Regions from separate parts of the Arthrobacter sp. CG_A4 genome, predicted to be linked through region 1. Evidence: predicted binding sites of a transcription regulator. Region 1 holds the regulator's gene; each other region holds the start of a gene.
What was found. Region 1 encodes HrcA, which represses chaperone genes, less so after heat shock. Its sites were predicted from a motif close to TTNGCACTCGNNNNNNNCGAGTGCNAA; they were not measured.
Positions count from the first base shown of each region.

Region 1 (9,730 bases):
GTCGCCGAGCATGCCCTGGGGAGTCGGCTTGTCCGGTGTGCCGGGGGTGAGTTCATCCATCGGCACCGAGAGCACATCGGTGGAGCCGGGCTCGTCCATCAGCTCGAGGTGGAGCTTTTCCATGGCAGGCTCGTCCACCAACAGGATGGACAGCTCGGCCTGGGGATGGATAAAGAGCCGTTCGAAGACAAAGCGGCACAGCCGCACCAGCTCGGCCTCGTCCACGGTGACGCCGGATTCGTTGTTGATCTCGATGCTCATGTGTGGTCTCCGCGCTTTTCACGGGCCACGGAAGTCTTGACCCGGTTTCTCTGGATCTCGTCCCAGACACCGTAGGCGTTCACGATGTCGCCGACGAGGCGGTGACGGACGACGTCGGACGCGTCCAGGACCGTGAAGTTGATGTCCTCAATGCCCTGCAGGATTCCTTCGACAATCCGGAGCCCGGAGCGCGTCCCGAACGGCAGGTCCACCTGGGTGACGTCACCCGTGACCACCATTTTGGAGCCGAACCCCAGCCGGGTGAGGAACATCTTCATCTGCTCCGGCGTTGTGTTCTGCGCCTCGTCGAGGATGATGAAGGCGTCGTTCAGGGTGCGTCCGCGCATGTAGGCGAGCGGGGCAACCTCGATGGTGCCGGCCGCGATCAGCCGAGGAATGGACTCGGGATCCATCATTTCGTGCAATGCGTCGTAAAGGGGCCGCAGGTAGGGGTCGATCTTGTCGCTCAGCGTGCCGGGCAGGAACCCGAGCCGCTCCCCCGCCTCGACGGCGGGACGGGTCAGGATGATCCGGCTGACTTCCTTCTGCTGCAATGCCTGGACGGCCTTGGCCATCGCCAGGTACGTCTTGCCGGTTCCTGCCGGGCCGATCCCGAAGATCACGGTGTTGGCGTCGATCGCGTCCACATAGTTCTTCTGGTTCAGCGTCTTCGGGCGGATCGTTTTGCCCCGGCTTGAGAGAATGTTGTGGGTGAGCACGTCGACCGGGTTCTGCAGGGACTGGCTGCGAAGCAGCGAAACCAGCTGCTTGAGCACGGCGGGGGTCACCACGGTGCCTCTGGCGACAAGCTCGCGCACCTCGTTGAGCAGCCGCATGATCCGCGGCACATCCGCTGACGGCCCGCTGATCGAGAGCTCGTTCCCGCGGACATGGAAGTCAACGGCGGGGAACTGGATCTCAATGAAACGCAGGGCTTCGTCATGACTGCCGAGGGACTGGACCATCTGGTCGGCGTTGTCGAACAGGACCACCTCCGTCCGCAGCCCTGGAAGGGAGTGGGGAAAGTCTCCTGCGGGGCGCCCTCCGGCGCTGATCCGGGCCTTGCTGTTCGCTGCTTCAGTCATGGTGTTGGCCCGCGGGCCTCTGGTCCCCTCCAACTCGGAAATGGTCTGTCCCGCTGATCCGGCCCGACGGCGGTGTCCGCCTCCTGGTTCCGGCCCCTCAGGGTCCTCCCATCTTACGCCAGCGCGGCGCGCCGCACGGCGCCGCACGGCGCCGTGGCAGGCGGAACCGGTGTGCCGCCGGGCCGGACCGGCGGCCGCCGCCGGGCCCTGTTCCCGGTTTTTGGTATCAACTTCGTATCGGCCTCATATCGTTCCCGTTGCAGTTCACCGGCCCGGTCCCAAACCACGGTGCCGTGCCGCGCCGCTGTGCCATGCTGGAAATCGGCCGCTGCCAGGGCGGACGGGCCACGGAACAACGGCCCCGCCCGGCGGCATGCACGATCGGCAAGCAGAATCGACAAGCAGGATCGACAAGCAGAAGAGGACAGCGGCAATCAGGCAGCGTGGAGTTGAACAGACGGCAGCCGGCAGGCGGATACGTGCCGGCATGCTGCTGCTGGTGCTGCCCGCGGCGCTTGGCCTGTCCGGTTGCGTAGTCACTCCCCAGCCCGGCAGCAGCAACCCCAGCACCCCTTCGGTCCTGAACGGCGCGGCCTCCCCGGGTGCTCCGAGCACCAGCGCGCCGCTGGAAACCGCGCAGGCCTCCAATAAGGCTCCGGTGTACTGGATCGGCCGCAGCGACGAGAATACCTTCCTGTACCGCGAGTTCCGCGATGTTCCGGAGCAGGAAAACCCTGTCACGCAGGCTCTCCGGGTGATGATGTCCCAAAAGCCACTGGATCCGGACTTTTTCACCCCGTGGCAGAATCCCAAGAAACTTGCCAGCTCCATTTCCGGCAAGAACGTGATTACGGTGGACGTCTCGGCTGACGCTTTCAACGCCAACGTCGACGCCGCGATGGCCGAGCGGGCCATCCAGCAACTCGTCTACACCGCGACGGCGGCCGGCGCCAGCGCGGGCCTGATCGACTCCGGCCAGCAGGTCCAGGTCGTGGTGCTCGTGGACGGGCACACCGACTACGTCGCATTCAACCGTGTCCGGCTCGGCACTCCGATGTCGCGCAGCGCGGGCCTGGTCGCCCCGGTGTGGATCCTTGATCCCCAGGAGGGCACTCCGGTGGAGGACGGCACCGTCAAAGTCTCCGGCCGGAGCACCGTCCCGGGCGGCAAACTCCGCTGGGAGATCTTCCGGATCGACGGAAGCGCCAAGACCACCTACCTGAACGGCACCGCGGCCGCCTCGGCGGAGCCCGGCCAGTCCGGCCAGTCCGGTGCCTTCAGCCTCTCAGTGAACCTGGGTCCGGGAAATTACGAAATCAGGGTTGCCCAGCTGGAGGACGGCAACCCGGCCCAGGGCCTGTTTGCTGATACCCGCGGGTTCAGCGTCCAATAGCGTCTCCTGCTACCAGCGGCCCAGGATGTCGCTCGCGAGCACGGTGGCCGCCGGACCGGCGGTGGATGAGCGCAGCACGTGGTGTCCCAGCAGGGCGGTCACGGCGCCGGCGTCGCAGAGCCGGGCCACCTCCCGGGGGCTGATGCCGCCTTCGGGCCCGACAATCAGCAAAACCTCGAGCGCGCCGTTGGTGTCTTCGCCCGGCGGCCGGTCGCCGAGGCGCGCCTGCCAGGCCTCCAGCACCGGACGCAGGGGACGCAGCGCGTCCTCGTGCAGGATGACGGCGAGGTCCGCGCCAGCCACGGCCGCCTGCAGACCGGCGGCGTCGGCCAGGGAGCGGACTTCAGGAATCCAGGCACGGCGCGCCTGCTTGGCTGCTGCCGTGACGACGGACTGCCACTTGGCGTGGGCCTTGGCCGCCCGCTCGACTTTCCAGCGTACGATCGAGCGCTCGGCCTGCCACGGAATGACGGCGTCGATCCCCAGTTCGGTCGCGGTCTCCGCCGCGAGCACGTCCCTGTCGCCCTTGGCGAGGGCCTGTACGAGGACCAGCCGGATGACGGGCCAGGACTCGACGGTAAGTCCGCTGCATTCCACCGTCAGCTCACCGGCGGCGACGGCGGTGACGGTGCCAGTCAGGCGCCGGCCGGCGCCGTCGGCAATGTCCACCCTCTCCCCCACCGCGAGTCGCCTGACGGTGACCGCGTGGCGGGCCTCGGCGCCGTCGAGGACGAAAGTGGAACCGGGGACCTGCCGGTCGAGGGTTCCCGGGGCCGTGAAAAAGACCGGGTTGCTCACCGTTACAGGTTACCGAGCCGGTCCCGGAGCTTGGCGAAGACGCCTCCGCTGGCCGCGAGCTTGCCTTCCGTGAACTGCTCGCCGCGGAGCTTGGCGAGCTGCCGGAGCAGGTCCTCCTGGGCGGCGTCGAGCCTGGCGGGGGTGTCAACCTGCAGGTGGACCTTGAGGTCCCCGCGGCCGTAGCCGCGCAGGTGGGTGACGCCGAGGCCGCGGAGGGTGATGACCTCGCCGGACTGGGTCCCGGCCTTGACGTCGATGCCGTGCTGGCCGTCAAAAGTATCAAGGTTGAGCTCGGTGCCGAGAGCGGCGGCCGTCATGGGGATGTTGAGGCTCGCGTGCAGGTCGTCGCCGTCGCGGACGTAGGTGGCGTCGTTGTTGACCCGGATCTCCACGTACAGGTCGCCGGAGGGTCCGCCGGCAGGACCGGCCTCGCCCTGTGCGGACAGCTGGATGCGGGTGCCGGTCGCTACGCCGGCGGGGACCTTGACCGTGAGGGAACGGCGGCTGCGGATCCGGCCCTGCCCGTTGCACTCGTTGCAGGGGTCCTTGATGACGGTGCCGAAACCTTCACAGCTGCCGCAGGGGGCCGCCGTCATGACCTGGCCGAGGATGGATCGCACGGCGCGCTGGACCTGGCCGCTGCCGCCGCAGATGTCGCAGCGCTCCGGGTGGCTGCCGTCGCGGCAGCAGGAGCCTTCGCAGGTGGGGCAAGTGACGGCCGTGTCGACTTCGAGCTTCTTGTTGATGCCGAACACCGCGTCGCGGAGGTCGATCCGGACGCTGATCAGGGCGTCCTGGCCGCGGCGGATCCGTGACGCCGGGCCCCCCTGGCCGCCGGCACCGAAGAACGTCTCGAAGATGTCCTGGAAGGCGAATCCCTGGCCCGAGTAGCTGCCGCCGCCGAAGCCGTTGTCGGTGCCGTTCTCGTTTCCTGTGGTGTCATAGATCCGGCGTTTCTGCGGATCGGAGAGCACCTCGTAGGCATGGGTGACGGACTTAAAACGGTCCGAGGCGTCCTCCCCCGGGTTCACATCCGGGTGGAGGTTCCGTGCCAGCTTGCGGTAAGCCTTCTTGATTTCTTCTCCCGTTGCCTCGCGGGAGACTCCAAGAACGTCGTAATGGCTGCTCAAAGTGTGTATCTCTTCCTGGTTGTACTTACCTGTTGGGGGCAAGAAGTCTGGTGTCGGTCCGTTAGGGCCCGAGAATCCTTGAAAGGTAGCGGGCCACCGCACGGACGGCGGCCATGGTGGTGGGATAGTCCATCCGGGTGGGCCCCAGCACGCCCACCTTGGCGGTGGCATCGGGCCCGTACCCCGTCGCGACCACCGATGCCTCCGCGAGCCCGTCATACGGGTTCTCCCGGCCGATGCTCACCGTCACGCCGCGCGGGTCCGCCGCCATATCGCTGAGCAGGCGGAGCATGACCACCTGCTCCTCGAGGGCTTCCAGCACCGGGCCGATACTCAGTGGGAAGTCCACGGTGGACCGGGCCAGATTGGCGGTCCCGGCCATGACCATCCGCTCCTCGCGGCTGCTGACGGCCAGGGCTTCCAGCCCGCGGGCCAGCGCCTGGGCTGCGCTGCGCCGGACAGGCGGACAGCCGGCGATGACGGCGAGCAGCGACTGCGGGAGCAGGTTCAACGCGGTGCCGGAGAGGCTGCCCAGGAACCGGGTCCGCAGCTCTGCGAGGGCCTCGTCTCCGAAGTCCTGCCCGACGTCGATCACGCGCTGCTCTACCTTGCCGGTATCAGCGATCAGGACCGCCAGCACCTTCCGGGGCGCGAGCAGGACGAATTCGATGTGCCGGATCCTGGCGCGGCTGAGGTGGGGGTACTGCACGACGGCGACCTGGTTGGTCAGCTGGGCAAGGAGCCGCACCGTCCGGTCCAGGACGTCGTCGAGGTCCTGGGATCCCTCCAGCAGCGCCTGGATGGCCCGCCGTTCGGCCTGGGAGAGCGGCTTGACGGCCGAAATCTGGTCCACGAAGAGCCGGTATCCCTTATCTGTGGGGATCCGTCCGGCGCTCGTGTGCGGGGCCGTGATGAGGCCCTCATCCTCGAGTGCCGCCATGTCATTGCGGATCGTGGCGCTGGAAACGCCCAGGTGGTGCCGGTCCACGAGCGCCTTTGATCCGACGGGTTCACGCGAGTGGACATAGTCCTCGACGATGGCGCGCAGCACTTCGAGTTTGCGCGGTTCACTCACACTGCACCTCCAATCGACGGTCCTGCATTCGCAGCCGGCCCAGGCAGCGGGCCCGGCCGTTCTTTCCCGCCGGGGCCCGGGCGGCCCGCGGCTGGCACTCGACATGCCTTAGTGCTAACAAGTCTAATATGAGTCGCCGCGTTGTTAGCATTGAATCCGCTCCAGGCGTTGTTCCAGGGGCTCGTGTTTTCGGGCACACCCCGCCCTATCATTCCAAGCGCAAAGCAGTGTGTAACAGATGTCGTACCAGAACTGGGGCCCCCAGGACCTGTCCGCCCCCGCCAAGACCAGTTTGCCCGAGGTGCCGGTGGAACGCGGCATGGTGCTCGAGGACGTGCAGTCCGGCTGGGTCGGTGCCGTCACACGGGTGGAGAAGTCCGGCGGGATGCATGTTGTGGCGCTGGAGGACCGCCGGGGCAGGTCGCGGTCCTTCCGGCTTGGCTTCGGCTTCCTGCTGGAAGGCCGGCCGATCCGGCTGACGCCGCCGGCGCCGCGGCCCGCCCCGGCACCGGCAGGAGGCACGCGCACGGCGTCCGGTTCGGTCCGGGTGGGGGGCCAGCGGGCCCAGGTCGCTAAAGCCAGCCGGATCTGGGTGGAAGGAAAACACGACGCCGAACTCGTCGAGAAGGTCTGGGGCGACGATCTCCGGGTGGAGGGCATCGTCGTCGAGCCGCTGCACGGCATTGACGACCTCGCGGGCGCGGTGGCGGCATTCGGGCCCGGTCCCGGCCGCCGTCTCGGCGTGCTCGTGGACCACCTCGTGCCTCAGTCCAAGGAATCACGGATTGCCGACGCCGTGATGGCCTCGCCCGGGGCCAAGGGCAATGTCCTGATCGTCGGCCACCCCTATGTGGACGTCTGGCAGGCCATCCGGCCCGCAGTGCTGGGCATCGAGCAGTGGCCCGTGATCCCCCGCGGCGTGGACTGGAAGACCGGCATCCTGACGGCGTTCGGCTGGCCGCACAGCACCAAGGAGGATGTCGGCCTGGGCTGGCAAAGGCTCCTCGGCGCCGTCCGCAGCTACGCCGATCTGGAAGCGTCCCTGCTGGGCCGGGTCGAAGAGGTCATCGACTTCCTCACCGTGCCCTGACATTTCTCCATGCGGACATTTCTCCACGCGCGATCGCGGCCGGGCAGCACCGTTCGCGGACCCTGATCTTCGTTTGGCCGTCCGAGCACGTATTCTTGGAACGTCGGCTGCGCTTCTCCCGCGGCCTGCGAACTTCCAGGCTCCAAGGCATCACCGCAATCCGAAGGACGAACCCGTGGCAGATAACGCACGCGAACAGCCGGGCACCCAGGCCGGCCATGGCCAACCCCCTTATCAAGGCGTTCCCGCAAATGCGCTGCCGCTGACGGCAAATGAGGACCGGCAGTGGGCCACCCTGGCGCACTTTGGCGGCATTTTGGGCTGCGTTCCGTCGCTGCTGGTCTACCTGATTTTCAAGGACCGCGGCCCGTTCACGGCGCAGGAGTCGAAGGAAGCGCTCAACTTCACGCTGCCCCCGACGATCGCCGCGGTGATCGCCAATCTCCTGGTTTTTGTGCCGGTGGTTGGCAACGTCTTCGCCGTGCTCGCCACGGTCATCTGGATTGCTGTGACGTGCTTCTCGGTAGCGGCCGGCATTCACGTCAACCGGGGCCAGCCGCACCGTTACGAGTTCAACCTTCGCTGGATCAAGTAGTCCCCGCCCCGCACCCTAACCTCGCAAGCCCGGCCGGGGAACCCTGCGGGCGTGGGCCCACGTTTGACGGCCCTAGTCGGGCAGGAGGCGGCGCACTACGGCGTCGGCGAGCAGCCGTCCCTTCAACGTCAGCACCAGGCGGCCCTTGAAGGCGGCGGCCGGGTCCACGAGGCCGTCGGCGATGAGTCCGGCGACGGCGTGGCGCCCTGTGTCCCCCAGCCCGCCGGGGCCGGAGATCTCCAGCCCTGGGTTCAGCCGGGCCCCGAGCATAACGCGCTCCACGTTCCGGGTCGCGGAATCAAGCGTCTCCCGCCCCGCGGCGGGCGAGAGTCCGGAACCCAGCCGGTTCGCGTAGGCGGTGGGGTGTTTGACGTTCCACCAGCGCACGCCCCCCACATGTGAGTGCGCCCCCGGACCAATCCCCCACCAGTCATCCCCACGCCAGTAGGCGAGGTTGTGCCGGCAGGCCTGCTCCGGGGTGCGGGACCAGTTGCTGACCTCATACCAGGCAAGCCCGGCGGCTGAGATGAGTTCGTCGGCCAGTTCGTACTTGGCGGCGTGGTCGTCGTCGTCGATTCCCGGAACTTCGCCGCGGCGGATCTGCGCGGCGAGCTTGGTGCCGTCCTCGACGATCAGTGCGTAGGCGCTGATGTGGTCCGGGCCGTAGGACAGCGCCGTTTCCACCGAGTAGCGCCAGTCCTCGGCCGACTCCCCCGGAGTGCCGTAAATCAGGTCGAGGCTGACGGCGAGGCCGGCGTCGCGGGCCCACTGCACCGCCCGGGGCACCCGGCTGGGGGTGTGGGTGCGGTCCAGGATCTTCAGAACGTGCGGGACCGCCGACTGCATTCCGAAGGAGACGCGCGTGAAGCCGGCGGCGGCGAGCAGCTGCAGGGATTCGGGCGTGACGGAGTCCGGGTTCGCCTCGGTGCTGACCTCGGCGCCGGGTGCCAGGCCCCACGCCGCGATCGCGGCTGCGAGGATGCGGGCGAGGTCTGCCGCGGGCAGCAGCGTGGGCGTCCCGCCGCCGAAAAAGACCGTGCTGAGCGGGCGCGGCGGCAGGCCGCTGTTCTTCAGGGCCTCCGCCGCGAAGTCGACTTCCGCGACGGCGGTGCCGGCGTAGGCGTCCTGGGATGCCCCGCCGCCGAGCTCCGTGGCGGTATAGGTATTGAAGTCGCAGTAGCCGCAGCGGACGGCACAGAACGGGATGTGCACGTAGAGCCCGAAAGCCCGGGCCGCGGCGGCCTCCAGCGCCTGCGCCGGCAGGAGCCCGTCCGGCGGCGCCGGGTCACCCAGTGGAAGTGCGCTAGGCATTGGCCGGGCCGGCCTGCGTTGCGGCAGCAGTCATAGCAGGCACCGCTACTTCTTGGCCTTGTCCTTGGACTCGTCCGTGGTGAGGGCGGCGATGAATGCTTCCTGCGGTACCTCGACGCGGCCCACCATTTTCATGCGCTTTTTGCCTTCCTTCTGCTTTTCCAGTAGTTTGCGCTTCCGGGTGATGTCACCGCCGTAGCACTTGGCGAGCACGTCCTTGCGGATGGCCCGGATGCTTTCGCGGGCAATGATCCGGGAGCCGATGGCAGCCTGGATGGGTACCTCGAACTGCTGCCGCGGAATCAGTTCGCGCAGTTTGCCCGTCATCATCACGCCGTAGGCATAGGCCTTGTCCCGGTGGGTGATCGCGGAAAAAGCGTCCACCTGCTCGCCCTGGAGCATAATATCCACCTTGACCAGATCGGCCGCCTGCTCGCCGTCGGCTTTCCAGTCCAAAGACCCATAGCCGCGGGTCTTGGATTTGAGGATGTCAAAGAAATCAAAGACGATTTCCGCCAGCGGCAGGCGGTACCGGATTTCCACCCGGTCCTCGGAAAGATAGTCCATGCCGCCCATCACACCGCGCCGGCTCTGGCACAGTTCCATGATGGCGCCGACGAATTCGTTCGGCGCGAGGATGGTGGCGGACACCATTGGCTCGCGGACTTCGGCGATCTTTCCGCTGGGGTACTCGCTGGGGTTCGTGACGTGGACGACCTTCTTATCCTCCAGCGTCACCTCGTATTCCACGTTGGGGGCCGTGGAGATCAGGTCCAGGTTGTATTCCCGTTCGAGCCGCTCACGGGTGATTTCCAGGTGCAGCAGGCCCAGGAAACCCACCCGGAAGCCGAATCCCAGCGCGGCGGACGTCTCGGGCTCGTACACCAGCGCGGCATCGTTGAGCATCAATTTCTCCAGCGCATCGCGGAGCACCGGATAGTCCGTGCCATCCAGCGGATACAGGCCGGAGAAGACCATCGGCTTGGCGTCCG
Region 1 is NZ_JAXCID010000005.1:17,742-27,471, forward strand. It holds gene ybeY (rRNA maturation RNase YbeY) at 1-261, opposite strand, end outside; gene RCH07_RS03425 (PhoH family protein) at 258-1,346, opposite strand; gene RCH07_RS03430 (GerMN domain-containing protein) at 1,834-2,739, shown strand; gene RCH07_RS03435 (16S rRNA (uracil(1498)-N(3))-methyltransferase) at 2,749-3,537, opposite strand; gene dnaJ (molecular chaperone DnaJ) at 3,540-4,667, opposite strand; gene hrcA (heat-inducible transcriptional repressor HrcA) at 4,729-5,742, opposite strand; gene RCH07_RS03450 (DUF3097 domain-containing protein) at 5,981-6,832, shown strand; gene RCH07_RS03455 (DUF4870 domain-containing protein) at 7,008-7,427, shown strand; gene hemW (radical SAM family heme chaperone HemW) at 7,500-8,738, opposite strand; gene lepA (translation elongation factor 4) at 8,784-9,730, opposite strand, start outside.

Region 2 (10,097 bases), on a different contig from region 1:
TGTTTGGTGGACCGGAAAAGGTCCAGGACCGCCATAAGCTCGCCCTGGTTGTTGGTGCCATGCGGCCACCCGCCGGCCCGCCAGCAGCCGTCGTTCACGTACCAGGCCCACCCGGCCGGACCTGGATTTCCTAGAGCCGAACCGTCGGCCGCTGCTGTAATCGTCACTGCACTATCCTGCCAGACCCCGGGCTCTTGCCCGACTCTGCCCCACCTCCCCCGGGCTCCGGCCCGGCCTTGCCTCAGCAGACCTGCGGGAGCGCCGCTGCCAAAAGGACTGCCAAAGCGACCAGATGTGAGGGAGCGTCCGGGGGCGGGGGCGGGTTAACGCCGACGGCGGCCCCACCCGAAGGTGGGACCGCCGTCGTTGAACGGATAGTTCAGGTGGCTTGGAGCCGGGTGGTTAGAAACCGCCCATGCCGCCCATGCCGCCCATGTCGTCGCCGCCGCCCATGGCCGGGGAGTTCTTCTCCGGCTTGTCGGCCACAACGGCCTCGGTGGTGAGGAACAGGCCGGCAATGGATGCCGCGTTCTGCAGGGCGGAGCGGGTGACCTTGACCGGGTCGTTGATACCGGCAGCCAGCAGATCGACGTACTCGCCGGTTGCAGCGTTCAGGCCGTGGCCGGCAGGCAGCCCGCGGACCTTGTCGACGACAACGCCCGGCTCGAGGCCGGCGTTGAAGGCGATCTGCTTCAGCGGGGCGTCGATGGCAACGCGGACGATGTTCGCGCCGGTTGCTTCGTCACCCGTGAGGTTCAGGTTGGCGAAGGCCTTGAGGCCGGCCTGGATCAGGGCAACGCCACCGCCGGCGACGATGCCCTCTTCGACGGCAGCCTTCGCGTTGCGGACAGCGTCCTCAATGCGGTGCTTGCGTTCCTTGAGCTCAACTTCGGTTGCGGCGCCGGCCTTGATGACTGCAACGCCGCCGGCCAGCTTGGCCAGGCGTTCCTGCAGCTTCTCGCGGTCGTAGTCGGAATCGGAGTTCTCGATCTCGGCGCGGATCTGCGAAACGCGCCCGGCGATCTGGTCGGCGTCGCCTGCACCCTCGACGATGGTGGTCTCATCCTTGGTGACGACGACCTTGCGGGCGCGACCCAGGAGTTCGAGGCCGGCGGTTTCAAGCTTGAGGCCGACTTCCTCGGAGATGACCTGGCCACCGGTGAGGATGGCGATGTCCGCGAGCTGCGCCTTGCGGCGGTCGCCGAAGCCCGGAGCCTTGACGGCGACGGATTTGAAGGTGCCGCGGATCTTGTTGACGATCAGGGTGGCCAGGGCCTCGCCCTCGATATCTTCGGCAATGATCAGCAGCGGCTTGGAGGACTGCATGACCTTTTCGAGGACAGCGACCAATTCCTTGACGCTGGAGATCTTCGAGTTGACGATCAGGATGTACGGATCCTCAAGGACCGTTTCCTGACGCTCGGCGTCGGTCACGAAGTAGGCCGATATGTAGCCCTTGTCGAAGCGCATGCCTTCGGTGAGCTCCAGCTCGAGGCCGAAGGTGTTCGACTCCTCGACCGTGATGACGCCTTCCTTGCCGACCTTGTCCAGGGCTTCGGCAATCAGGGCGCCAATTTCGTTGTCACCGGCGGAGATGGATGCCGTGGCGGCGATCTCTTCCTTGGTTTCGATTTCCTTGGCGGAGGCCAGGAGTTCGCGGGTGACGGCTTCGACAGCCTTTTCGATGCCGCGCTTGAGGGACAGGGGATCAGCGCCGGCCGCGACGTTACGCAGGCCTTCCTTGACCAGTGCCTGCGCCAGCACGGTAGCGGTGGTGGTTCCGTCGCCGGCGACGTCATCCGTCTTCTTGGCAACTTCCTTGACCAGCTCGGCGCCGATCTTCTCGTAAGGATCGTCCAGCTCGATCTCCTTGGCGATGGATACACCATCGTTGGTGATCGTGGGGGCGCCCCACTTCTTTTCGAGGACGACGTTGCGTCCACGCGGGCCGAGGGTGACCTTGACGGCGTCGGCGAGGATGTTCAGGCCCCGCTCAAGGCCGCGGCGTGCCTCTTCATCAAATGCAATGATCTTGGCCATAACGGCAGTAGTCCTTTCGGGACAGTCGTTAAGAATGGACCTTCGCTGCGGTGCCCGCGACGGACGATCCTTCCCCGGCAGCCTCTGTACGCCACCGGGTCGGGGATCTCACCACAACCAGGTATTTCTTTCGCTCCCGGACCGGCTGCTCCACGTCGCGGCCGGTGGAACCGGGGCGTCGTTCTGGCAGTCAATACGCGGGAGTGCTAATTCAATAATTAGCACTCCCCCGGGGAGAGTGCAAGCAGTGGGCGTGCCGGGCGGCCCGGTTTCGGCACCGTACCGGCGCTCTGCCGGGGCACAATTCGCTGTGGGCGATTAACTCCCGCCGCTGCTCGCCGTTTCGCTTCCGCTCATTGTGGCCTTGTTGTCCGCGCCGAAGCTGTAGACAACGTAGTGGGCAGACGTCACGTCGCCGTTGGAATCAAAGTTAATCCGACCGGATTCGCCGTCGTAGTCGGGTCGCTTGCCCGCGCGCACGGTGTCGAGGCATTCCTTGTAGCTCCTGCACACTGCGGCCTCTCCGGAGGACTGGGCCCCGCCGGCCGGCTGGGCCTTGCCGCCGGAGACCGCGATCAGTTTCGACGCGATCGACGTGCCGGCGTCGTCCTCCGCCGCGGCCGCCGCGATCACGGCGAGGTTAACGGCGTCGTACGTCTCGGCGGCGAAGGTCATGTCCCGCAGGCCGGGGCCAACGGACACCAGTTCGCCCTGGAAGTGCGCGGACGCAAAAATTCCCGGCAGGATGCCCCGCGCGCCGTCGAGCGCCCGGGAGCCGAGCCCGGAGCCGTACTGGTCAACGGCACCGTCGCTGAGGATGAGCTTCTTGCCGGCCAGGCCGAGGTTGTTCAGCTCGGCGATGGCGCCCTGCGCACCGTCGCGGGCGATGAGGACGACGGCGTCCGGTCCCGCCGCATTCGCCGCGGCAGCCGCCTGCTGGGCCTGGCCCGGCTTGAATTCAGCGACCGTCACGGGGCCGAGTCCGGCCGCCTTGGCCGCCGCGGCAACAGCGTTGGACACGTCCTTGCCGTAGCTGCCTTCCTCGTACACGACGGCGACTGTTGCCGCGCCGCCGTCCCTGGCGAGCTTGACGAGTACGGAGCCCTGCGCAATATCGGCGGCCGAGGTGCGGAAGTAGTAGCCGTTGCTCTTGTAGCTGCTGAGCCCGCTGGCCGTGTTGGCAGGAGAAATCATGGCGATCTTGGCGTTGGAGAGCACATCGATGGCGCCGGGCGCGCGGCCGGAGTCGGTCGGGCCGATCACGGCGTCCGCTTTGGCCGCGACGAGCGCCTTGGCCTGGGCCACGGTGTCCTCGCTGATCGTCTCGGGCAGCAGTTCCACCGGCCTGCCCTTGTGTCCGCCGGCCGCGTTGATCTCCTTGACGGCGAGTTTGGCAGCGGCCAGCTGGGGTGCGTTGAGAAAGCCCTGCTTGCCCGTATTGTCAAGGATGAGTCCGATCCGGAGGGTGCCGTCACCGCTGGCGGCGGCCGTCTCCACACGGACACCGCCGGCGGGCCCGCACCCGGTCAAAGCCAAGGCTGCAACGGCCGCCGCTGTTACGGCGCGCCCCGGCCTGCGTGCACCCGCCCGGCGTCGGGCGGACACCGGCCGCCCGGTTTCCAGTCCGTCAGTGTCCACTGAGGCGTGCGGGCCGTGCAGTGCGGCGGGAAATATCACTAGGCAGGCCGGACGCTCTCGGCCTGCGGGCCCTTCTCGCCCTCGCCGACTTCCAGCTCGACGCGCTGCCCCTCGTCAAGGGCACGGTAGCCCTCCCCGGCAATGGCCGACCAGTGCACGAAGACGTCGGCCCCCGAATTGTCCACGGTGATGAAGCCGTAGCCCTTTTCGGCGTTGAACCATTTGACGGTTCCCAATGCCATGATGTCCACACTTTCAGTTGGCTGACGAACGGCGCACCACAATGTGCGCCGCGGAATGCGAGCCGCAGTATGCACAACGCAGTATGCACAACTCAGTCCGCAAGTACTGTACCCACAGCATCCTCCCGGAGTGCAGGCCGGGGACCGGCCCGGCCTGCAATAGTTATTCAGGCGTGACCGGAGCGGACTACTGGAAGCCGGGCCCCAGCACGACGACCAGCGGCATCTTGAATTCGGCCGACTCCATCATGGTCTGGATGCCGAGCAGCGAGCCCAGTGCCTCGGCGTTACCCTTCTGGGCGGCGCTGCTGTAGAAAATCACGGACGTCTGCTGTCGGACCCCACCCCAGTTACCCATGGGGCCCAGCACCCAGCCCGCGGTGGTGACCGTTCCGCCCGCGCGGCCGGCAAGTCCGGCGGTGGCCGTGCCGTTGTAGATCGCGACCGGCTGGGTCTTGTCGACGACGGCGGCGCCCGCCTTCGGCAGATCCGACGGCGTCGCGGACGCTGAGGGGGCCGGACTCGGTGCGGCTCCGGAGGGGCTGCCGGTGGGAGCTGCGGCGGCGGCCGATGCGGTGGCGCTGCTTCCGTTTTGTCCGGCCGATGCGTCCGAAGAGTTTCCGGGGGAGCTAAATCCGAGCTTCGGCAGGATCAGGAAAGCCACCAGGCCAATGGCCAATGCTGTGGCGCCGACGGCCAGAATGGGTCCGAGACGGCGGCGGCGGGATCCGGCCACTGCACGGTGGACACCCTGGCGCGTGGAGGTCTCCGGGACCCGATCAAATTCATCCCGAGCATATTTGGTCATGGTAGAAACGACGTCCTTGCTGATTTCTTACGAAGTTGCCAGGGCCGGTTTACCGCGCAGGAATCTGCACATCCGGCCATGGTTTTACGCGTCTGAGCCCAAGCGGCGAGCAGTGCGCGCGCGTTGGCGTGACGTACGCAGTCTACGCAACCTCTTGACCAGCATGGGATCGTGCGCCAGGGCATCCTCGGAATCGATGAGCGCGTTGAGAATTTGGTAGTAATGCGTGGCCGACAGGTCAAAGAGCTCCCGGATGGCCTGTTCCTTGGCCCCGGCGTACTTCCACCACTGCCGTTCCAATGCCAGCATCTGCTGGTCGCGGCTGCTCAGCGGCGACTCCAAGCCGGTCCCCTCGGCATCTGGCTCCGCCGCGGAGAGGTGGTCCTGCGCTTGTTCGGCCACAACACGCTCCCTGGCTGGCTCCGAAAAAAAGTATTCCCCCATGCTACGGGCGAATAACAAGCTTGTCATTTGGGACCCTGCGAGAATGGATCCGTGTTTGATTCAGATGCCCCTCATTCCGAGGCTCCTCGTTCCGAGGCCCGGGACCCCGATGCGCTGTTCGGGCTGGAGCAGCCAGCGGCCGAGGGCGTCGGCTTCGCCGAGCTCGCGCGGCTGCCCCTCGCCGAGCTGATGTCCCCTGATTGGGCGGACGCGCTGGCTCCCGTCGAGGGCAAGCTGCGCGACGTTCTGGACGTCCTCGCCGCTGAGGTGGCCGAGGGGCACCTGCTGTTACCTTCGCCGTCGAACGTGCTGCGGGCATTCAGGCAGCCGCTGGCGGGCGTCCGGGTTCTGATCGTCGGCCAGGACCCCTACCCGACGCCGGGCCACGCCGTCGGGCTGTCCTTCGCGGTGGACGGTGCAACCCGGCCTATCCCGCGAAGCCTCGCCAACATCTACAAGGAGCTCAATGCCGACCTCGGCCTGCCGCCGCGGGTCCACGGCGACCTCAGCCGCTGGTCAGCGCAGGGGGTCCTGCTGCTGAACAGGGTCCTCACTGTCCGGGCCGGGGCGGCAGCATCGCACCGGAACAAGGGCTGGGCAGCTGTCACGACGGCCGCCATCGCCGCCGTCGTGAACCGCCGCAGCGCCGACGGCACACCGGCTCCCCTCGTTGTGATCCTCTGGGGCAAGGACGCGGCATCCGTCACCCCGCTGCTGGGATCTGCCCCGGTAATCGCCAGCGCCCACCCCAGCCCGCTTTCGGCCTCGCGCGGCTTCTACGGCTCGCGGCCCTTCAGCCGCGCCAACAACCTGCTTTTGGAGCAGGGCGACGGCACGGTGGACTGGGAACTGCCGCCGCTTCCGTAGAGGGGCTTCACGGTCCGGCTTCCGCCAGCCATCCTGGCTAGGCTTGGTCCCATGACGTCAGCCCCCGCCGACACCTCGGCCACCCGGAAATCGCGACCGCAGACCAACCTTACGGTTCTGCGCCGCGAACAACTTTCACCGCACATGGTCCGGATCGTGGCCGGCGGCCCGGGCTTTGCCGGGTTCGTCAACAACGGCTTCGTGGACCGGTACGTCAAAATGGTGTTCCCGCAGGCCGGGATCGATTACCCGGATCCCCTGGACCTCTGGGAAGTCCGGGAATCCATGCCGCGCGATCAGTGGCCACACACCCGGACCTACACCGTCCGCTGGGTGGACATGGCCGCCGGAGAACTCGCCATCGACTTCGTGATCCACGGCGACGAAGGCCTCGCCGGACCATGGGCGGCCACGGCGCAGCCCGGGGACGCCTTCATCTTCACCGGTCCGGGCGGCGGGTACAACCCGGACCCGGCCGCCGACTGGTACCTGTTCGCCGGTGACGAATCCGCAATGCCGGCCATCGGCGCCGCGATCGAATCCCTGCCGGAAGACGCCCGGGGACTGGCCTTCCTGGAGGTGGACAGCGACGCCGACATCCAATCGATCGGCGCCCCCGCCGGTGTTGAGCTGCGCTGGCTCCTGCGCCGCGGCGTGCCCGCCGGGGCCAGCGGACTGCTGGTCGCCGCGGTCCGCGATGCGGCCTGGCCGGAAGGCCGGGTGCAGGTCTTTGCGCACGGCGAGCGCGGCTATATGAAGACCCTCCGGGAGGTGTTTTACGCACAGCGCGGGCTGGAACGCGGGCAGGTCTCGCTGTCCGGCTACTGGGCGATGGGCCGGGTGGAAGACGACTTCCAGGCGGAGAAGAAACTGCCGATCGGGAAAATTTAACCGGCCGGATCCCACCTCAGGATCCGGCACCAGTGGGCATTGTCGTTGGTTCGTCGAGGGCCGGGCGGGGCGGGATAGCGGGGTCAGGCCGCGCCAAGACCTTGTCGCGCCGGGGGACATGCTCATTCTTTGCGCCCTGGACTGGGCAAAATGACACTATGTCCACCGGCTGCTCCCGGCGCGGGGCATGTCCCTTGGGGCGGGCGTCCAGACCCGGGGATATTTTCGTTGACCTGCTCGGGCGCAGATGGCCGTTGGCAGCGCTCCTTCCCGGTTGCCGGCCGCCACACCGTCTGCCGGCCCGCGAAAGGCCCGGATTTCCGTGGCTCATGACGCCGTGCGACAAAGTAACTGGGCAGGAACGTCACGGCCTGCCGCGTTGGGCGGGTCTCCTCAGGCGTTGGGCGGGCCCGGCGGAGGGGAACCCGGCTTCGCCGCGGGGGACATGCTCATTCTTTGCACCCTGGACTGGGCATAATGACACTATGTCCACCTCCCGGCCCGGGCGCGGGGCATGTCCCTGAGCCGTGCCCTCCCGGCCCCCGGGCCAGGACTCCCGGACGAACTAACGAGAATGCGCACTAACGGTGCCGGGTCTCCCCGGCCGCCCGTGCGCCGCGGCGGACCGGAGCTAACGGCGCCGGGCCCGCCGTCGTTCATTGCTGGACAGGCCCCGGGTGAGCGGTCTAGCGAGCGTGTCGCCGAGCACGATGCCGGCCGCGACGCCCAACACGATCGCCCCGGCGTTAAGCATCCCGCCGGCGCCGATCAGGATCTCGGATTCCTCGATGGTCAGCACATACATGGACCGGAATATAGTGAGTCCGGGCAGCAGGATCAGCGCAGCGGGGACCGCCACGACCAGCTGCGGCGCACCCATCCGGAGCGCCACCACCCGGGCCAGCAAGCCGATGGCGACGGCCGCGAGTGCCGGCGAAAAGCGCGCCCCGATCCCGAGGGCGTCTCCGCCGAGCAGCACCAGATAGCCCACCACGCCCACGGCCGCGGTGGGCAGCAGCAGCGTCCAGCTGGTCTGCTCGGTGATGCCGATCATCAGCACCGCGATGGCGATCAGGATGATCACCGCCCATAACGGATACGCCGGCGGGAATGTTTCGGTCACATCGATGGGTTCCATGCCGGTCATGTCCCCTACCACGAACCCGATGGCGATGCCCGCGACCAGCGCCCCGAACGTCAGCATCGTGGACAGGAACCGGCCGGCCGCCGTGACGGGGAAGCCGTTGATCGCATCCTGCACTGCCGAGACGAGCCGGCCGGTGGGGAGCAGCAGCAGAATCCCGCCGACCACCACGATGGCGGGAGGTATCTGGATGCCTACCGGGTTGCCGAACCGCCACAGGAGCAGCGCGATGAAGGTGACCAGGAAGGAACAGGACGCCGTGATAAAGAAATCCGGTGTGCGCCAGCGTCCCAGCTGCCGGACCAGCAGGCTGACCAGCAGGTTGGACACGAACGCGACGGCAGAAGCGCCCAGGCCGCCGCCGAGCACCCCGACGAAGACGGCGGAGAACACCCCGTACGCCACCGTGACCATCCAGCGCGGGAACGGTTTGGCGCTGTGGGTGATTTCGTCGAGCCGGCGTACCGCCTCCTCGCGGCCCACGCCGCCGGCGACGATATCCGTAACCAGAGAGTGCACCTGGGCGAGGCCCGCGTAGTTGTTGGTCCAGGACCGCACGACGCGCAGCAGCGAGATCGGGGTCTGGTCCCTAGGGGCGTAGTTGATGGCCACCGACTGGTTGGTGATGTCCACCTCGATGTTCTTCAGGCCCAGGGCAGCCGTGATGGCGATGATGCTGGTCTCCACCTCCAGTGCTCCGGCGCCGTACCGGAACATGGACTCGGCCAGATGCAGCGCAAAGTCAATGGTCTTGCGGGCCGAGGTATCCACTCCGCCCACCTGGATCATCGGGTTGGCGTAGGGGCTGCCGGCGAGCCGGTCCACAATACTCATCGGAGCGGTCGGCGGGTTCTCGCCCTGGACCAGCCGGCGCAGCATCCGCTTGGCGGCAGCGTTTTGGTGCACCTGTATGGCCGACATCGGCTCAGTCCTGGGCAGGCCGTCCGTGGGCGGCCTGCGGCGGCCGTCGGGTCCTATGGTCATTCCGGCCTCCCTAATATCCTGTGTGCAGCCGGTTTAGTAGAACTGCTGGCCCGTGCGGCGGGTGTAGAGCTGGCGGGCGACGCGCTCCCCCGCGGCCATCCAGGCCTTGTACTTCAGCGGGCTCAGGACCTGGTCGTAGCAGCCGACAAAGTCCGTGACGGTCTTGCTGAAGCTGGTCTTGAACAGGCCGAGCCCGTGGAACGGGTTGGACGTGTCCTTAAGCTGGCCGCTCGGGGGCGTGCCGCAGAAGTCGTATTCGGTGCAGCCGAGTGCCTTGAGCTGGTTGATGGCCGTCCACTGCACGAGGTGGGAGTCACCGTACTGGCCGCGCTGCTGCAGGGAGCCGCCGTCCTTGTAGGTGCCCTTGCTGCCGTAGTTAATGACGAAGGCGCCCACCGACGGAACGCCGTTCTCGTGGACGAACAAGAGCCGGCCCTGGCCGCGGGCGATGAAGTTGGTCCAGAACTGGCGGTAGTACTCGTATTCGCGGACCCGGACCTGGGACTTGGCCTCCACCGTGGTGGTCATCAGGGCATACATGGCTTGGAAGTTCTCTTCCGTGGGCTCCGCGTTGTGGACCTCCACACCCTCGCGGAGGGCGCGGCGGACGGCGTTGCGGCCGCGGGAATGAAGGTTACGCAGCAACTGGTTTTCCGCCGGGGAGATGTCCAGCAGAGCCGTCGAGTCGTTGGGCTGCAGGTTGTGGGTCTTGACCAGACCGGCACTCTCGAGGACCCGTCTGGCGTCGTCGGAGAGCACGATGTCCGGTTCGATCTTGATCGCGAAGACCCCCAGCCGGGCACGCTTCACAAACTCGGCGTTGGCCGCCACAATGCCTGGGATATCCTCGACCGACGCCACATCGGGGCCCTTGATCAGGTACCAGAGCCTGCCAAGGAGCGGAAAGGACTTCTCGAGAATGAGGTTATAGCTCGTGTAATCGGCGGTCTCATACACCAGGTGCAGGGGCTTCCAGCCGAAGTGCTGCTTGACCTGGGCGAAGGCCTCCGATTGCAGGAGATTGCCGCCGTTGGGGTTT
Region 2 is NZ_JAXCID010000023.1:24,569-34,665, forward strand. It holds gene RCH07_RS11260 (ribonuclease HI family protein) at 1-167, opposite strand, end outside; gene groL (chaperonin GroEL) at 403-2,040, opposite strand; gene RCH07_RS11270 (ABC transporter substrate-binding protein) at 2,359-3,576, opposite strand; gene RCH07_RS11275 (cold-shock protein) at 3,717-3,920, opposite strand; gene RCH07_RS11280 (LytR C-terminal domain-containing protein) at 4,108-4,728, opposite strand; gene RCH07_RS11285 (DUF3263 domain-containing protein) at 4,813-5,172, opposite strand; gene RCH07_RS11290 (uracil-DNA glycosylase) at 5,224-6,039, shown strand; gene RCH07_RS11295 (siderophore-interacting protein) at 6,091-6,930, shown strand; gene RCH07_RS11300 (threonine/serine ThrE exporter family protein) at 7,562-9,058, opposite strand; gene RCH07_RS11305 (lipid II:glycine glycyltransferase FemX) at 9,092-10,097, opposite strand, start outside.
Region 2: groL (chaperonin GroEL) is a predicted target of HrcA. The motif match lies at 2,224-2,250, and genes of this name have one in related genera.

Region 3 (10,097 bases), on a different contig from region 1:
GTCATCCAGGTCCTGCTGGCACGCGAATCCGTGGAGCGGCTGGTGGAGAAACTCCATGCGCTGAAAGTCCAGGAAGTGGGGTCGATCTCGGTCACCACGCCGGAGCTGGTGCTCTCGGACCGGGCGGATCAGGCTGAGGCGGCCGCCCCGGGCGAGGGTGCCGACGCCGTGATCTGGGACGAGGTGTCCCGGCAGACAGGTGAGGACTCGCGGCTGACTTGGAGTTACCTGGCGTTCCTCGTCCTCGCGACCCAGCTGGCGGCCATCGGCATCGTCACGGATTCGACCATCGCCATCGTCGGGGCGATGGCGGTGGGGCCGGAGTTCGGCCCGCTGGCGGCCCTGGCGGTGGCACTCGTGCGGCGGCAGTGGCGGCTCGGCCGCGGCGCGGCACTCGCGCTCGGCGTCGGCTTCCCGGTGGCCATGCTCGCGGCAGCCCTCACGGCCTGGCTGTCAGTGCCGCTCGGTCTTTTTCCCGCCGATGTGCTCGACCGCGGCTCCGCGGTCGATTTCATCTACCACCCGGGGCCTTATTCGCTGATCGTTGCCGTGCTGGCCGGGATCGCCGGAATGCTGTCCGTGATCAGCCGCCGGTCCGCAGCCCTGGTGGGCGTCTTCATCTCCGTCACGACGGTCCCGGCCGCCGGATTCGTGGCGGTGGCACTGGTCCTGGGCGAGTACCAGAAGGCGGCCGGATCGGCGCTCCAGCTGGGGTTGAATCTCGTGGGAATCGTGGTGGCGGCTGTTGCCGTCCTGATCTTCTACCGGCTGATTACCAGGCGGCTTCCGCGGGACGCCGCGCTGCGGCTTCGCCGAAGGGCGCTCCGCTCCCGGCCCTGACTCAAGCGTCCCGCCACGAAAAGAGGGACCGGAACAGCTCGCGCTGGTCCGGTCCCTCTCCTTCTATGTGCTGGTGAAGCTGCGGTGCCGGTCAGGGCGCCGCCGGCGAGGCTTAGTGCTGGTGGCCTGCGTGCTGGTCTTCGTCGGCAGGCTTCTCCACCACGAGAGTTTCCGTGGTGAGAACCAGGGCCGCGATGGAAGCAGCGTTGCGGAGGGCCGCACGGGTAACCTTTACCGGGTCGATGACGCCGGCGGCGATCAGGTCTTCGTATTCGCCGGTCTTGGCGTTGAAGCCGTGGTTGTCGGCGGATTCGGCCACCTTGGCGACGACAACGTAGCCGTCGAAGCCAGCGTTCTGGGCGATCCAGCGCAGCGGCTGGGTCAGTGCCCGGCGGACGATGCCGACCGCTGCTGCTGCGTCGCCGTCGAGTGCTTTCACGGCCGGATCCTCGTCGAGCGCCTTGAGGGCGTGGATGAGGGCGGCGCCGCCGCCGGCCACGATGCCTTCTTCGAGCGCTGCGCGGGTCGAGGAGACAGCATCTTCGATGCGGTGCTTCTTTTCCTTAAGCTCCACCTCGGTCGCTGCGCCGACCTTGATCACGCCGATGCCGCCGGCCAGCTTGGCCAGGCGTTCCTGCAGCTTTTCCTTGTCCCAATCGGAATCCGTGCGGGTCAGCTCGGCGCGCAGCTGGGAAACCCGGGCTGCGACGTCCTCGGCCGAACCGGCGCCGTCGACGATGGTGGTGTTGTCCTTCGTGACGGTGATGCGACGGGCGGTGCCCAGCACCTCAAGGCCGACGGTGTCCAGGCTGAGGCCCAGTTCCGCAGAGACAACCTGTGCGCCCGTGAGGGTGGCGATGTCCTGCAGCATGGCCTTGCGGCGGTCACCGAAGCCCGGCGCCTTGACGGCAACGACGTTCAGGGTGCCGCGGATGCGGTTGACGATCAGCGTGGAGAGCGCCTCGCCGTCGACGTCCTCGGCAATGATGAACAGCGGCTTGGAGCTCTGCAGTGCCTTTTCAAGCAGCGGCAGGAAATCCTGGACCGATGAGATCTTGCCCTGGTTGATCAGGATCAGGGCATCTTCGAGGACTGCTTCCTGGCGTTCCGCGTCGGTGACGAAGTACGGGGACAGGTAGCCCTTGTCGAACTGCATGCCCTCGGTGAGGACCAGTTCGGTCTGCGTGGTGGACGATTCCTCGATGGTGATCACACCATCCTTGCCGACCTTGCCGAACGCCTCGGCCAGGAGCTCGCCGATCTCGTCGCTCTGGGCGGAGATGGAGGCAACGTTGGCTACCTGGGTGCCGCCGACCGGACGGGCATTTTCCAGCAGGCGGGCTGCGATGGCCTCGACTGAGACCTCGATGCCACGCTTGATCTCGCCGGGGGCAGCGCCCGCCGCAACATTGCGGAGGCCTTCCTTGACGAGGGCCTGTGCCAGCACGGTTGCTGTGGTGGTGCCGTCGCCGGCAACATCGTTGGTCTTGGTGGCGACCTCCTTGGCGAGCTGCGCGCCAAGGTTTTCGTAAGGGTCATCCAGCTCGACTTCACGGGCGATGGTCACACCATCGTTGGTGATCGTGGGGGCGCCCCACTTCTTGTCCAGCACGACGTTGCGGCCGCGCGGGCCAAGCGTCACCTTAACGGTGTTGGCGAGCTTATCGATGCCGGCTTCGAGCGACCGGCGGGCAGCGTCGTTAAACGCGAGCTGCTTTGCCATGGTTTTGTCCTTTCAAAGACAGAACCCCGCGCAGCAGACCTGTCCGGGATGAATCAGAGGGATCGGCGGCGCGGGGTTCCAAGAGAGTTACTTTACGACGATCGCCAGAACGTCGCGGGCGGACAGCACGAGGTACTCGGTGCCGCCGGTCTTGACTTCAGTTCCGCCGTACTTGGAGTAGATGACAATGTCGCCGACGGCAACATCGATCGGGACGCGGTTGCCGTTGTCGTCAAAGCGGCCGGGGCCTACTGCAACAACTTCGCCTTCCTGCGGCTTTTCCTGCGCGGAGTCCGGGATAACCAGGCCAGAGGCCGTGGTCTGCTCGGCTTCGAGCGGGCGGACAACAATACGATCCTCAAGAGGCTTAATAGAGACCGACAAGGACCTCTCCTATTCGTCAGCAAATTCGTGGACTGTGAAGCTCTGGCGCCATGGCGTGCAGGCCGTCGTCGCGGTGCCGGCAGCAGCCTGGCTGATAGGGCTTCAGGTGTTAGCACCCTCCTAGGGAGAGTGCTAATGATGACTCTATGTAAGGAGTTAGCACTCGGTCAAGGCGAGTGCCAGAAGTTCGTTCCGGGTGAACGCCGGCGCAGCCCGGGACGGGCCCGGATCGGGGCGGGGTAATACCGCCGGCTACCGTTCTCCGAGATCGTCGAAGTCCACGTCTTCGCCGTCTTCTTCGCCCGCGTCCGGGCTCCGCTCGTTGCGGTGGCGGTAGACGACGACGGCGCCGGCGGCGGCCAGGAGGACGCCGGCGCCGAGGAAGACGATGCCGCCAACCCGGGCCGCGGCGTAGGTCTCACGGATGTTGCGTGCCTCGTCGGTGGCGTCCGTGACGTCCTGGCCCCCGACGGAATAGACGGTCGCATTGAAAGTGTCCAGGAAGAAGATGATGACCAGGAGCGCCACGCAGACGACGGCGATGACGCTGCCCGCGATCAAAGCCGGCCGGGCGTACCGGGCGAGTCCCCGGCGGGCGGGCCGGCCGCCGTCGGCGTCCTGGTCGGCGGCGTCGTCGTTCGGGAAGTTTTCGTCCGTGTCGCTGTTCGCCGTGCCGCTGTCGTCCATGCCGTCAACCCTATCGGGCGGACCGGAAGGACCGGGCGCACCGGGCGGACGGCGCCCCAACCGTGTCTGCCCTAGGCTTGACCGCATGGCTGACGCACCGCAGGACCAGATCGCACCGCTCCTCAATCCCGAGGGCTGGGACCTCCTGGCGTCGCTGGGACCCTACCGGGAGGACGACGCCTTCCGGCTGAATGCCTCGCTCCGGAAGGCCGGCCACTCCCCCGAACTGGTCTCCGCCGTGCTCACCCAGTCCCGGCTGCGGACCAGGGCCGAAGCCAAGTTCGGCGAGTTCGCCCGGCAGATGATCTTCACCCAGGCCGGACTGGAGCAGGCAACCAGGCTCCCCGTCGCGGCCCGGCACGCCCAGCGGTTCCTGGCAGCCGGCGTCGCCCATGTCGCGGACCTTGGCTGCGGCCTCGGCGCCGACGCGATGGCCCTGGCATCCCTGGATATCCAGGTGACCGCGGTGGAAATGGACGAGACCACTGCTGCCTGCGCCACGATGAACCTGATCCCGTTCCGGAACGCCACCGTCGTCCACTCGGACGCCACCTCCGTGCCCCTCGACGGCATCGACGGCGTCTGGTTGGACCCGGCCCGCCGCGCCACCTCCACCTCGGGCACTAAACGGCTCTGGGACCCGGAAGACTTCTCCCCGCCGCTGTCCTTTGTCGAGTCCCTGGCCGGCACCGGACTCGCCGTGGGCGTCAAAATGGGCCCCGGCATGCCGCACGACGCGGTGCCGGAGGGCTGTGAAGCGCAGTGGGTCTCGGTGGGCGGGGACGTCACCGAGGTGGCGCTGTGGTTCAACGCGGTCCGGCGCCCCGGGATCAGGCGTGCCGCCCTCCTACTGGGCTCCGAGGGGGCGGCGGAACTCACCAGCGCTGAGGACTTCGACGGTGGCCCGGTGGCCCCGGTCGGTCCGGTCGAGGGCTATCTTTATGAGCCCGACGGCGCCGTCATCCGCGCCGGGCTGGTGGCCGACGTCGCCCTCCAGCTGGGCGGACACCTCGTGGACGAGCACATAGCCTACATTTGCGCCCCGGAACTGCGGGACACCCCGTTTGCCCGGGCCTACCGGGTCCTGGAGGTGATGCCGTACAACGTCAAGTCGCTCAAGGCCTGGGTCAAGGACCACGGCATCGGTGTGCTGGACATCAAGAAACGCGGTACCTCGGTCACTCCGGAGGAGCTGCGCAAGCAGCTGCTGCCCGGCGGCAAGTCCGGCGGCAAGTCCGGAGGGAAGACTGGAGGAAATGCCGCCAGGAAAACAGCCACCCTGGTCCTCACCAGGATCGGCGAGGACCGGGTAGCCATCTCGGTGGAGCCGGTCTAGGGAGCCACTCTGGCTGATTCATCGGGAGGTGAGGTCCAGGGGTAACGGGGTGGAGCACCCGGGCCGGACCTGCCCCCCCCCGGGTCGTGCCGCCGCGCCCGATTTACTGCACCATATTTACTGCCCCCGCATAAAGTCCTCAGCGGCCCGGATCTGCTCATCACTGGGCCGGATGCCGGTGTAGAGCACAAACTGTTCCAGCGCCTGGATGGTGGCCACCTCGGCGCCGGTAATAACGGTCTTGCCGGCTGCACGGGCGGCCCGGATCAGCGGAGTTTCCGCCGGCAGCGCGACGACGTCGAACACCACCGTCGCGGCGTCGACGGCTTCCTGCGGGAAGGACAGCGCCCCCGCATCGGCGCCGCCCGCCACACTGTCTGCCATACCGATGGGTGTGACGTTGATGAGCATGTCCGCCATACCCGTGCCGGCACCGCCGTCGGCATCTGCACTGCCCAGTTCCGAACACCACTTGAAGCCGTACAGCTCCGCGAGCGTCCGCCCGGCGGCCTCGTTGCGGGCGATCACCGTGACGTCCGTGAATCCGGCGTCCCGCAGCGCTGCCACGGTGGCCTTGGCCATACCGCCGGAACCCTTCAACAGCACGGAGTACGAACTCGGCACGGCATTGCGCTGCAGCAGCTGCTCGATGGCCGTGTAGTCGGTGTTGTAGGCGGTGAGCCGGCCGCCGTCGTTAACGATCGTGTTGACCGAGTCAATGGCCTTCGCGGAGGGGTCCATCACGTCCACGAGGGCAATGACAGCTTCCTTGTACGGCATTGAGACCGCGCAACCGCGGATTCCGAGGCCGCGCACGCCGGCGATCGCCTGCGCCAGATCGGTCGGGGCGAAGGCCTTGTAGATCCAGTTCAGGCCCAGCTGTCCATACAAGTGGTTGTGGAAGCGCGTCCCGTTGTTACTCGGGCGGGCCGAGAGGGAGATGCACAGGGTCATGTCTTTATCCAGGATGGGCACCCCTTCATTAAACGACAGCCCGCACAAAACGGCGGCGCGATGCTTCGACGGCACAGAGGCCAATGGCCGGCGGAGCCGGCAGCGACGCGGCGGTAAAGACGCGCCGGGCAAGAGGCGGGCGCGGGGGCCTGTACCGGGACTGCGCTGAGCACCGCAGCGGCCGGGGTCCATTTGTGAACACTTTCACGTCTACGCCGCAACCTGGCCACCGTCCCGGCGCTGCCCCTGCACTAGACTTGGACCACCGTTGCCCTGCCAACTGTCCGGCGACTCCGCCCGTGACTTTGCCAGCCGGAGTTGCGGCAACGTCACAGCAGAACAGTGAAGGGACCACATGAAGATTGACTTCGCTTCATCAAGGCAATCAACTCTTGGTGTGGAATGGGAGCTTGCCCTCGTCGACGCGGAAACCGGCGAGCTGTCCTCGGTCGCCAATGAGGTGCTCCGCGGCGTTGCCGCCCGGCATCCCGAGCTGAACGAGGACGACGAGCACCCCCACATCAAGCAGGAACTGCTGTTGAACACCGTGGAACTGGTCACTGGGATCTGCACCACGGTTGCGGAAGCGAAAGCTGACCTGGAAAGTTCGCTGGCCGCGGTCCGGGAAGTCACTGATCTCATGGGTGTGGAGATCTTCTGCGCCGGGAGCCACCCCTTCAGCCCGCCCCAGCTCCAGCCCGTGACCGACAAGGCTCGCTACGCGAAGCTCATTGACCGCACCCAGTGGTGGGGCCGCCAGATGGTCATCTACGGCGTCCACGTGCACGTCGGCCTCGACAGCCGGGACAAGGTCCTTCCCGTGCTGGACGGCCTGGTCAACTATTTCCCGTACTTCCAGGCGCTCTCCGCGTCCAGCCCGTTCTGGGGCGGCGAGGACACCGGCTATGCCTCGCACCGTGCCCTCATGTTCCAGCAGCTGCCTACCGCCGGCCTGCCGTTCCAGTTCTCCAGCTGGGAGGACTACGAGTCCTACGTCCAGGACATGTTCACCACCGGTGTGATCGACACGCTCTCCGAGATCCGCTGGGACATCCGGCCTGTCCCCAACCTCGGCACCATCGAGATGCGCATCTGCGACGGCCTGGCCACTCTGGAGGAGGTCGGCGCCATCGCTGCCCTGACCCAGTGTCTGGTCGACGAGTTATCCACCACGCTGGACGACGGCGGCACCATCCCCACCATGCCGCCCTGGCATGTCCAGGAAAACAAGTGGCGGGCGGCCCGCTACGGCCTGGACGCCATCATCATCCTCGACGCCGAAGGCAACGAACAACTCGTCACGGACCACATCCGCGAGACGGTCAGGCGGCTTAAGCCCGTCGCGGTTAAGCTCAACTGTTCCGCCGAGCTGGCCGATGTCCTGACGATCATTGAGCGCGGTGCCGGCTACCAGCGCCAGCGCCGCGTGGCGGCAGAGCACGACGGCGACCTGCGCGCCGTCGTCCTGGACCTGGTCAAGCAGATGCGCAAGGGCCCCGAAGCCTGACTCCGGACGTTCCGGGCCTGCGCCTCAGGCGAAGATGGTGGTGACCGGCATGGACGAATCCGGTGCGAAGCCGATGCCGCTCGGCCCAATCCCGGCCATCACCAGCTGGGCCCCGAGGGCCGCCACCATGGCGCCATTGTCGGTGCACAGCCCCGGCGGCGGGACGGTCAGACGGATCCCGGCGGCACTGCAACGCTGCTCGGTCAGCTGGCGCAGCCTCGAGTTCGCGGCCACACCGCCGCCCAGCAGCAGCTCGGTGATGCCGTTCTCCCGGCAGGCCAGCACGGCCTTGGACGTAATCACATCCACCACGGCTTCCTGGAAGGCTGCGGCGATGTCCGCCACCGGGACCGGCTGGCCGCGGGCTTCGAATTGCTCGACGCAGCGGGCGACGGCGGTCTTGAGTCCGCTGAAGGAGAAGTCGTAGCGGTGCGGTCCGGGTTCATCGGCGGTGCCCATGTACTTCGGCTGGGTGAGGCCGCGGGGGAATCGGATCGCCTTGGCGTTGCCCGTGCGCGCCAGCTTGTCGATGGCCGGGCCGCCCGGATAGCCCAGGCCCAGCAGCCGCGCCACCTTGTCATATGCCTCGCCGGCGGCGTCGTCAATCGTGGAGCCGAGCAGTTCGACGTCGTCCGTGATGTTCCGGATCCGCAGGATCTCGGTGTGGCCGCCGGAGACAAGCAGCGCGCCCAAATTGTCCGGAAAGGTCTCCGGCAGGGTTTCCGGCAGCGCCCCCGACGGCGGTGCCCCGCCGTCGTCCGCCCGGAGCAGGCCCACGCCGACATGAGCCACAAGGTGGTTGATCGCGTACAACGGTTTACCGGTGGCGACGGCGAGGGCCTTGGCCGCGCAGACGCCGACCATCAGGGCTCCGGCGAGTCCGGGACCGGAAGTGACGGCGATGGCATCGATGTCCGCCAGGGTCACACCGGCTTCGGCCAGCGATTCCCGGAGGGTCGGGACGAACGCGTCGAGGTGGGCGCGGGATGCGATCTCGGGAATGACGCCGCCGAACCGGACATGCTCCTCCATCGAGGAGGCCACGGTGTTGCTCAGCAGCCGGGTCCCGCGAACAATCCCGACGCCGGTCTCGTCGCAGGAGGACTCAATGCCAAGGACCAGCGGCCCGTCTCTGTACTGGGGGCGGTTCATGGGCGGTCTGCTTCCCGGGGTGTGGTGTCGGAGCGTGCGCCGGTGAGCCGGAGCCGCATGATCAGTGCGTCGACGCCGTCGCGGTAGTAGCGCGGCCGGATGTGGATCTGTTCGAATCCGAAACGGCGGTAGAGCTGCTGGGCGCGGGGGTTGTCGGCGCGGACTTCCAGCAGCACGTCCTCGGCGTGCCGGCTCCGGCTCTCGCGGATGAGCCCGGTGAGCAGGGCGGAGCCGATCCCCTTACCCTCCTGCTCGGGGACGACGGCGATGGTCTGGACATCCGCGATCGGCTGCATGCACATCAGCCCGGCGTAACCCACGATTGTCCCGGCGTGCTCGGCCACAAGGTAGTGCCGGGTCTCGGCCTGCGAGAGCTCATCGACGAACATCTGAAGCGGCCAGGCGTCCACCGGAAACAGCCGGCACTCGAGTTCGTGAACTGCGGGAATGTCCCTGGCGGTCATTTCCCGCAGCGTTGCCTCGCCCGGGGCCCGAACTTCTGCCGGGCCGGTCACAGTGCCCTCTTCCGGGGGCCCGGAACCCGGGCATCGGACTCGCGCAGGTACAGCGGGGTCGAGTCCAGCAGCTTTTCCCCGGCTGCGAGCCGGGCCAGCGCAAACTGGCCCAGGGAGAGGGCTTCGGGCTGCCGGGTACTGAAACCGGGGACTGCCTTGACGACGTCGGAGTAGATTCCGGCCCCGGCACCGTAGACCGGAAGCCCGGGGAGGTCCGCGGCGAATCCCACATGGGGTCCGTCCGTCAGTTGCGGGAGTTGGCCGCCGGCCAGGGCGTAGCGGGCCCAGTAGACCTCTTTGCGCCGCGCATCCGTGGCCACGAGGAACTCCGGCGCCGCGTCGGTGGACTCCGCCACTTCAAGGGCGATGGCGTCCAGGCTCATCAGTCCGTACAGCGGTTTGCCCCAGGCGAAAGCTAGGGTGCGGGCGGTGACGATTCCGGAGCGCAGGCCGGTGAACGGGCCGGGGCCCACCCCGGTGACGATCGCGTCGACGTCGGCTCCGCCCAGGCCCGCCCCGGCGAGGAGCTTCTCGATGCCCGGGGCCAGGACTTCGGCATGGCTCCGGGTGTCCGCGGTGGAAAAGCTGCCGATCAGGGATTCCAGGGCGTCGTCGGAGAGGAGGGCGGCGCTGGCCACGGCCGAGGTGTCGATGGCAAGAATCAGCATCGGGAGTTCCGTTCCGTGGGCTCGGGCTCGGGCTCGGGCGTGGGCGTGGGCTCGGGCTCGGGCGTGGGCGTGGGCGTGGGCTCGGGCTCGGGCGTGGGCTCGGGCAGTACCGGCGAGTGCAATACCGGCGCGTGCACCCAGCGCGGGCCGAAGCCGCGGATCACCACCGTGCGGGGCTCGTCGTCGTCGTCCGTATCAAAGTCCAGGGTGACAGCGGCGGCGGCACCGCCGAGGCTGCGGACCAGATCCACCTCGAGCCGGCTGTCGCTCAGATGCTCCACCCGGCCGCGGCCCCATTCCACCACTGTCACGGCACTGTCCATGGTGTTTT
Region 3 is NZ_JAXCID010000011.1:88,566-98,662, reverse strand. It holds gene RCH07_RS07080 (DUF389 domain-containing protein) at 1-840, shown strand, start outside; gene groL (chaperonin GroEL) at 953-2,563, opposite strand; gene groES (co-chaperone GroES) at 2,651-2,947, opposite strand; gene RCH07_RS07065 (hypothetical protein) at 3,200-3,634, opposite strand; gene RCH07_RS07060 (class I SAM-dependent methyltransferase) at 3,720-4,970, shown strand; gene RCH07_RS07055 (shikimate 5-dehydrogenase) at 5,088-5,945, opposite strand; gene RCH07_RS07050 (glutamate--cysteine ligase) at 6,280-7,431, shown strand; gene tsaD (tRNA (adenosine(37)-N6)-threonylcarbamoyltransferase complex transferase subunit TsaD) at 7,456-8,583, opposite strand; gene rimI (ribosomal protein S18-alanine N-acetyltransferase) at 8,580-9,047, opposite strand; gene tsaB (tRNA (adenosine(37)-N6)-threonylcarbamoyltransferase complex dimerization subunit type 1 TsaB) at 9,095-9,766, opposite strand; gene tsaE (tRNA (adenosine(37)-N6)-threonylcarbamoyltransferase complex ATPase subunit type 1 TsaE) at 9,760-10,097, opposite strand, start outside.
Region 3: groES (co-chaperone GroES) is a predicted target of HrcA. The motif match lies at 3,104-3,130, and genes of this name have one in related genera.